One region of the Varibaculum sp. GTC20041 genome, then DNA from elsewhere that is predicted to be linked to it. Evidence: riboswitches for the same ligand, from Rfam matches in the RefSeq annotation. Region 1 holds a riboswitch; the other holds the start of a gene.

The links. A riboswitch is a leader RNA that binds a small molecule or an ion and turns the genes downstream of it on or off. The one in region 1 is predicted to bind ZMP and ZTP.
Region 2: it holds a riboswitch for ZMP and ZTP, as region 1 does, so the genes downstream of both, glyA (serine hydroxymethyltransferase) here and purH (bifunctional phosphoribosylaminoimidazolecarboxamide formyltransferase/IMP cyclohydrolase) in region 1, are expected to answer to the same signal.

The regions. Positions count from the first base shown of each region.
Region 1 is NZ_AP041144.1:433,182-437,599, forward strand. Features, by position in the region: gene ACZ5BI_RS01745 (cell division protein PerM) at 1-2,118, shown strand, start outside; ZMP/ZTP riboswitch at 2,148-2,226, shown strand; gene purH (bifunctional phosphoribosylaminoimidazolecarboxamide formyltransferase/IMP cyclohydrolase) at 2,254-3,864, shown strand; gene ACZ5BI_RS01755 (alpha/beta fold hydrolase) at 4,049-4,418, shown strand, end outside.
Region 2 is NZ_AP041144.1:1,851,662-1,856,079, forward strand. Features, by position in the region: gene ACZ5BI_RS08000 (bifunctional methylenetetrahydrofolate dehydrogenase/methenyltetrahydrofolate cyclohydrolase) at 1-374, opposite strand, end outside; gene glyA (serine hydroxymethyltransferase) at 447-1,739, opposite strand; ZMP/ZTP riboswitch at 1,765-1,842, opposite strand; gene ACZ5BI_RS08010 (amino acid permease) at 2,001-3,440, shown strand; gene ACZ5BI_RS08015 (glutamate--cysteine ligase) at 3,796-4,418, opposite strand, start outside.

The sequences.
Region 1 (4,418 bases):
AAGGAAATCCCAACTGGGGGGAAAGTAACCGGGGACGCCGCTGACTTAACGCCGAAAGCTAGCTCCCAAAAAACTCGGCGCACCCTCACGGTGAGAATTCCCCGCGGAATCACTCGGATGGTGGCTGCTGCCCTTCTCACCTGCCTAATTCCCTGGCTCATTTTCTTGAGTGTTAGTGCCGGGGTTTATTTTTCCACCTCGTCCAACCCTTGGATGTCCGACACTGTTTGGACGGACTCCCTGGCGGTAGGAGCCAGTATCTGGGCTCATGGATTCGCAGTTCCTCTCCCTGCTGGTCTGGGGCAAGCCGCCACGTTATCAGTGATCCCCCTGGGATTGTGGATAGCCTATCTTTGGCTAGGAGGGCAGCTAGCGCGCACCTTTGTTCTTGAAAGCCGGGCAGTACTGTGGTTTTACCCTTTTGCACAAGCGATAGTTGCCGTGCTGGTGGGGCTAGTCGTACGCGGAACCTACAGCCTAGGGGCACTATTCTTTTGGACGCTACTCCACGGTTTCGCTACGGTCATCTACGCTTTTTATCTCTTTGATCGCGATCAGCGTCCCGACGGGGAAAAACCGTCCCTCCGACATCCAAAAGCGCGTTTAAAGGTTGAATATGAACGGTTTACCAGCTGGAGCCGACAGTTTATTCTCCGCGTGAGTAAACCAGATCATGCCTACAATCAGGATCTGGAAAACCGACGCCTCGGTATTGACCGTGATGAACGCAGTTGGGACGGCGCCAATAGCACTTGGACCGTACCCGGCTGGGTTATTTCGGGGCTAAGGGCTGGTTGGAAAGTATTCAAACTATTTGGGATCGTAACCTTGATACTGGTAGTTGCCCAAGTGATCACCCATTTCCCGGCAGTAAAGAATATCTTAGACCTGTATGGTCTTTCCCTAGGGGCAGGGATTCTAATCTGGCTGGCACAACTGCTTTATCTGCCTACTGTGCAAACCTGGGCGCTGGCCTGGATTCTAGGGCCGGGATTTCAACAAGGTACCGGCACTATCCGTTCGCTAACGGAGGTAAAAACCGGTCCGATTCCTGCAGTCCCCATCTTGGGGGCATTACCTGCACAAACTCCCGGATATTGGGTATTGGCGCTAATCGTAGTGCTCAGTTTGCTGTGCGGATACCTGTTCTACACTTCCATGGCGCGGGTAGATTTCTTTTCCCACGTGGCTTCTTTCCTAGTCGCTACGCTTTCGTTTACGGTTTTAACTACTTGGTTCTGCTTCTTAGCTTCCGGTTCCATCGGCGCGGGACGCATGTCTATGTGGGGGCCAGAGCCATTGACCACCGCGGCGATGGGGTTCATCTTGGTATGGATACCGATCCTACTGGTAGCAACGGTTACCCACCCTCATGCTCGCGCTTACCTGGCAGATAATTTCTTTAAACTCAAGAGGGCGAGCGAACGAGCTGGTCGTCAAGGCTTTGCAGCCGCGAAAGAAAAAGCGAAAGAATTCCAGTCCCGAAATCCCGTTAGCTCCGAGACCGCGGTTACGGATGAGGACGCGGAAGCTGATACTCAGGAACCAGGCGGCGAGGATAGCTCCGCGAAGCCGCAGGCGACCGGAGATAATGAGGCGCAGGAAGTGCCCTCAGCTGCGAAAGAGGTGACGGAAACTGAACAAGTAGCGCCACCATTAGAGCTTCCGGTAACAGATTCGGAAGCTGTCTCCGTTGGTGACAACGGTGATACTAAGGCAGAGACAGAAAGAAACACTGAAAATATTCCTGAAGACAGCGAGGACGCCCTCGGAACTACCGAAAAATCGCAAGCTGACCAGGTGGCTAAGCCAGCTGCCCTGCGGCAGAGCCCGGAAGAAAAGTTTGCGCGCTCTAGGGGAGCCCTGCCGGTAGATACCGAAGAAATAAAAGACCTGGCCACAGGTTGGGCAGAGCGCAAAACCGATGAAGTTATTGCGAAAGAACGCCAGGAATTAGAAAAAATCAAATCTTCTGCTCAGCGCCTCCCGGAAGCAGAACTGACGCGGCCAGCAATAAAACGTTCAATTTTCAAACGAGGCCGCCTACGTGCGGGCAAACCCCGGCGCGGCGCTGACGACACTTCCACCCAAGCCATCGAAATTCCCGACCAAGACTAACTTTCGCCACCGAAGCCAGCAGGGTAGACTGGTTTTAACGTGACTGGCGAAAAAAGTGGATAACCACTGGGGAACGTAAAAGGACAGTCGCTCGCCTGGGCTGGACAAAGAATGCAACAAAAGGATTCCCACGTCATGAGCGAAATAAAACCCATTAAACGTGCCCTGGTCAGCGTCTATGATAAAACCGGCCTCGATAAACTGGCGAAAAACCTACAGGCAGCTGGGGTTGAAATTGTTTCCACCGGTTCTACTGCTCAAGTGATTGCCGCTGCTGGGGTAGAGGTAACTGAAGTTTCCCAGGTAACCGGGTTTCCCGAATGCCTCGATGGACGGGTAAAAACCCTGCATCCCCTGATTCATGCCGGGATTTTGGCTAACCGGGAACTGCCTACCCACGTTGCCCAGCTAGAAGAACTCAAAGTAACCCCGATTGACCTGGTGGTTTGCAATCTTTATCCCTTCGCGGACACGGTAGCTTCCGGCGCCGGGTTCGCTGATTGTATCGAAAAAATTGATATTGGGGGGCCGTCAATGATTCGGGCGGCCGCCAAGAATCACGCCGATGTAGCGGTGATTGTTGATCCTAGTTCCTACGACGATTTAGCTGCTGCCCTACAGCGCGGAGGCTTCACTGCTGCGGAGCGCCGCGAACTCGCAGCTACGGCTTTCAACCACACCGCCAATTATGACACCCAGATTTCCTCCTGGTTTGCGAAGCAACTAAAGGACGAGGACGAAGCTACCGCTAGCAGCGCCCTGCCTAACTTAGAACAGTGGAAACCACAGCTCAAAGAACTACACAGCTTGCGTTATGGGGAGAATCCGCATCAAGAAGCCGCCGTCTACCGTTTCACCGATGAAGAGGGCGGTCTGGCGCAGGCAGAGCAGCTGGGCGGCAAACCCATGAGCTACAACAACTATACTGACGCCGATGCGGCTTGGCGCGCAGCCACCGACCATAGCGAGCCATGCGTGGCGGTAATCAAACACGCTAACCCCTGCGGGATTGCAGTCGCCGAGGACGTAGCGAAGGCGCACTTATTGGCGCACGGTTGCGACCCACTATCGGCCTATGGCGGAGTGATTGCCTGTAACCGTAAAGTGACACTAAAGATGGCGCAGCAGGTGAAACCGATTTTCACTGAAGTTATCATTGCTCCTGACTATGAAGCAGAGGCACTGGAGCTGCTGCAGACTAAGAAGAACCTGCGGATTTTGCGGATTGACGCGGACGCCCCGGTGGAATGGGAATTCCGGCAGATCAGCGGGGGAGTGCTGGCACAAACTCGTGACCGTTTGCAAGCCGAGGGAGACAATCCCGCAAACTGGACTTTAGCGGCGGGCACACCAGCTGATGAAGACACTCTGGCAGATCTGGTTTTTGCCTGGAAGAGCGTGCGGGCAGTGAAGTCTAATGCTATTTTGCTGGCAAAAGAACAGGCCACTGTCGGTATCGGGATGGGGCAAGTGAACCGAGTAGATTCTTGTGCTCTGGCAGTTCAACGCGCCAATACTTTGGGGCAGGCACCGGAAGGTGAAGCTGCCCCCGAGCGGGCGCGTGGTTCGGTGGCTGCCTCCGATGCGTTCTTCCCCTTCGCTGATGGCCCTCAATCCCTGATTGAGGCAGGCGTGAAAGCCATTGTGCAGCCCGGTGGATCGATTCGCGACGAAGACACCATCAAAGCCTGTCAAGAAGCCGGCGTAACTCTGTACTTGACCGGTACTCGCCATTTCTGGCACTAAGCTGCTAGGTCGGGGATAGAGACTAGGTAATCGCGAGTTTTAGATGCGGTGAATGCAGCATCGGGCTAAGCAAATAATTGCTTTGCCGTAGCGGTTAATCTGATTGTGTACTGATAACCTGGGGACGCCGGGAGGCGTCCCCAGGTTATTTTGATTTTCCAGGTGTGTAGTTAGGAGAGCGACGATGATTATCGCAGCAACAGATGGTTCCTCCCTTGGAAATCCCGGTGCAGGCGGCTGGTGTTGGTATCTGTCACCTGATTGTTGGCGTGCCGGTGGTTTTACTCTGGGAACTAATAATCAGGCAGAGCTGATGGCAGTAGCCGATTTACTCACCGAAACTGCGGGTATGACTGATGATTTATTGATCCAGGCGGACTCCCAGTACGTGATTAATATTTTGACGAAATGGCGGTTCGGCTGGAAGAAAAAGGGATGGAAAACTGGCGGTGGTAAACCGGTAGCCAACCTGGAACTGGTGAAACGCCTAGATCAGTTACTATCTGACCCTGCCAGGAGGGGGAAAGTTAGCTTCGAATGGGTAAAGGGGCACG
Region 2 (4,418 bases), 850 kb from region 1:
GCATCTTTATCGGGATCAATCGCCTCTAGCACCTGGTTAACGTCGACTTGGCGAGGCAGCGGCAGCTGCACAATATAGCCGGTACAGGCCGGATTCTCGTTGAGCATTTTGATCTCGGCTAATACCTGGGCAGTCGAAACGGTATCTGGCAGTTCTACCCGAATTGACTCGATTCCTACCTCGGCACAGTCGCGGTGTTTACCTGCCACATAGGAAACCGATCCCGGGTCGCTACCCACCAAAATAGTGCCGAGCCCCGGCTTAATTCCCTGGTCATGCAGGCGTTCCACCTGCTGACGCATTTCTTCCTTCAACTGTCGAGCCCGCGCCGCCCCATCCAGCAGCACCGCGTCCCCGCTCCAACCTTTACGCATTTATTCTCCTTAGTTTGCGGAGCGGGCAGACCCTACCAGTCTGCCCGCTCCCCCATCGACTTTTATTGCGTTTTACGCTACCTGATTGAGTCCCACATACAACGGAAAACGTTTAATCAAAGCATTTACGCGCTCGCGATAGCTGGAAGTGTCGATCTTCCCTCGGCAAGCATCTACCAGCACTCCGGCGATAATCTCTGCTACCTCGGTGAATTCTTTGCGCCCGAAACCGCGAGTAGCGAGCGCCGGGGTGCCGATACGGAGTCCAGAACCTACCCGGGGAGGACGCGGATCGAATGGCACGGTGTTGCGGTTAATGGTAATTCCGGCTTCATGCAGCAGATCTTCTCCTTGCTGCCCATCTAGCTGGGAGTTACGCAGATCGACCATCACCAGGTGCACATCGGTTCCTCCAGTCAGTAAGGAAATCCCGCATTCGGCAACATCTGGTTGGGTTAGCCGTTTGGCCAGGATCTTCGCGCCCTCTAGGGTGCGTTTTTGCCGGTCTTTAAACTCATCGCTGCCGGCAATCTTCATGGCGACTGCTTTCGCTGCCACTACGTGCATCAACGGGCCGCCCTGTTGGCCGGGGAAAACCGCGGAATTAATTTTCTTTCCGAGTTCCTTATCGCGCGACAGAATCATCCCGGAACGCGGCCCGCCTAAAGTCTTATGGACGGTCGTAGAAACCACATCGGAATACGGCACCGGGTTCGGGTGTAATCCCGCAGCTACCAGTCCCGCAAAGTGCGCCATATCTGTCCACAGGTAGGCTCCGACCTCGTCCGCGATCTCCCGGAAGGCTTTGAAGTTTTCCTGGCGGGGGTAGGCCGACCAGCCCGCGATAATAACTTTGGGACGATACTTTAAGGCCGCATCGCGCACCTGATCCATATCCACCCAGTTGCTCTCTTTATCTACCTGGTAGGCGGTGGCGTTATAGAGTTGGCCGGAGAAATTGATTTTCATGCCATGGGTAAGGTGACCGCCGTGATCTAGCGCCAGCCCCATAATGGTGTCCCCTGGCTTAGCCAGTGCCGATAGTACTGCCGCGTTGGCTTGCGCACCCGAATGGGGCTGCACATTGGCAAACTCAGCGGAAAAAACTTCCTTAGCGCGATCCCGGGCCAAGTTCTCGGCTACATCGACCGCCTCGCAGCCACCGTAGTAACGTCGGCTTGGGTAGCCTTCCGCATATTTATTGGTGAGGACGGATCCTTGCGCCTGCAGCACGGCGCGTGGCACGAAGTTTTCGGAAGCGATCATTTCCAAAGTGCCGCGTTGCCGCTCTAGCTCTTGGTTTAGCACCGCTGCAATCTCGGGATCTACTTGTGAAATGGATTGAATAAGAAGCTTGTCTCCCATTGAGTTTTCCTTATTTTCGTAGCGCCAAATCAGCCCAGGCGAGCGACTGATTGACCACTTGTTCCCCGGTGGTATCCCACCTACGCCAGTCACGGTTACGCCCTAAGTCTACCGTGACCGAGGGGACTTTTACCTAAATATTTCCTGATATAAATATCTGATTCCACATGCTGACTACCTAAAATGTCTGTCACTGCCCTAACTTATACTCCCTATGTGCTCTGATATCGAGCATCAAAGGTAAAACTTAGGAGAAATCTAATGAGCGAAACTCAAAAACCGATTAGCGGTACCCCGCATCGTGATAAATCCGATGAGGGCTACCGCAAAGGGTTAAAGTCTCGCCACATGCGCATGATTGCGCTGGGCGGGGCCATCGGGTCCGGCCTGTTTTATGGCGCATCTGGACGTATCGCTGACGGGGGACCGTCAGTTGCTATTGTTTACGCAATCTGTGGGGGGATAGCTTATTTAATGCTTCGCGCCCTCGGAGAACTTAGCCTGTATCGCCCCTCTTCTGGAGGATTTATTTCTCATGCTCGCGAGTTTATGGGCGAGCGCGGCGCCTATTTCACCGGATGGTTTGCCTTTATTACTTATTCTTCTGCTTTGATGGCGGATATCACCGCAATCGCTAACTATATGCATTATTGGAAGCCCTTCCAGATTGTCCCGTTGTGGGCGTGGGCGTTTATCGCCTTGGCCTTAATGGTGATTGTCAATCTGGCCAGCGTAAAGTTTTTCGGCGAATTCGAGTTTTGGTTCGCGATGATTAAAGTCGCTGCGATCGTAATCTTCATGATTTTGGCGGTAGTGGCGATTGTTTTCGGGATTTCCTTAACGGTCAATGGCAACAGTTACACTCCCGGCGTGCACGCAATCACCGAGCATGGAGGACTATTCCCTAAGGGTGCATTCACTATGGTGACCCTTTCTTTAGGGATTTTGTTCGCCTACGGGGGCTCTGAATATTTGGGGGCTGCCGCTGGTGAGGCCGAGGATCCCCAAAAGGAAATGCCACGGGCAGTTAACTCGATGATGTGGCGTATTTTGTTGTTCTACGTAGGGTGTATTGTCCTGTTTACTTTGCTGTTGCCCTATAACGTATATAACCGTAACGAGTCGCCGTTTGTGACTTTCTTTAGCGGTCTGGGTATTCCTGCTGCTGGTCACATCATGAACCTGGTGGTATTGCTGGCTGCCGCTAGCGCTATTAACGCAGAGCTTTACACTTGTGGACGGGGTCTGCGTTCCCTGGCGGTGTCCGGGTCTGCTCCTCGTTTCTTGTCCGGTATGAACCGGAACGCGGTTCCCCATGCGGCTATTATCGCTGCTGGCACTATCGGTTTAGTAGGCGTGATGGTGAATCTGTTCTACCCCAATGAAGCCTTTGACGTGATTGCCAATATGGCGGGGATTGGAATTTGTGCCATGTGGGGATCGATCATGATTTCAAATATTTTGTTTGTGCGTCACTGCCGTAAGAATGGTATTGAACGCCCCAAGTTCCATGTGCCTCTCGCTCCCTACTCTAACTACCTGGTATTAGCAGTTTTGGGAGCAATGATTGTGCTTATGTGGTTCGAGGGCGGGCTGGGGCCAACCGCGATTATCGCTTTCGCGTGCGTAACCGTAGCCCTGGCTCTGGCTTGGCTGATAGTGCGTAACCACGTTGACCACGACATGTTTACTGCTAGTTAAGCAGCAGCGTGAATAGCGCAAGATACCCCTAAAACTATGCGTGAGGGAGAGTTTTATCCGAGCAGGCTAGGCGGGCGCAAAATTTGGAAAACGTTTCTACGTTTTCCAAATTTTTGGGCAGGAGGAAAAACTCTCCCTCGCGCAGTTAGCGTGCACGTAAATCATTGCCCACGCTATTAACGCGTAATTAGCACAGAGAGATTCCTGAACGGGGCGTGGGGGAAAGTTTTATCCGAGTAGGCGCGGTGGGCATAAGAAATCGGAGAGAGACTGGGTCTCTCTCCGATTTCTTGGGCAGGAGGAAAAACTTTCCCCCGCGTCCTCCTAAAACCTGTACATTTACGGATTCGCGCGTTTAGCGGGCGCGGGCTTTCCAGCCTTTGACCCCGCGTTGGTGCAGGGATTTATCTACGAAACATTCCGGATTTAAGGGCTCTCCGGCCTCCATTTCGGCTATTAGGAAGGCTACTACTGCCTCGTAAGAATTGGTGCGGTCAAAAATGATGCGTTGCCGCTGATAGCCGACACCGATTTTCACCATTTCCATGATTGACCAGAGTTCTTCTGCGCAATCTAAATCTTCGGCGGCAGGCGTCAGTTCCTCTAACCACGCGGGTAGGGAATCTGTTAACAGTTCTTCTTCCCCGTGTGCGTCCTCGATCAAGATGGCATCCATCCCGTAGCGGGCTGCGCGCCACCGGTTCTCCCGCACGAACCAATCCGGTAAAACAGGCAACTCTTTACCGGCATCAAGCTGACGGGAAGCCGTTTCTACCAGGGATTGGGTGAGTGCGGCTGCGGCGGCGACCTCTTTAATAGTGGAGGAGGCATCGGCTACCCGCGCTTCAATGGTGCCAAACTTGGGCGAGGGGCGAATATCCCAACGCACCTCATCAAAGGAATCAATCACCCCGGTTTTGAGCATCCCCGCGGTGAAATCTTCCAGTTGCTCCCAGGTTTCAAACTGATAGGGCTTGC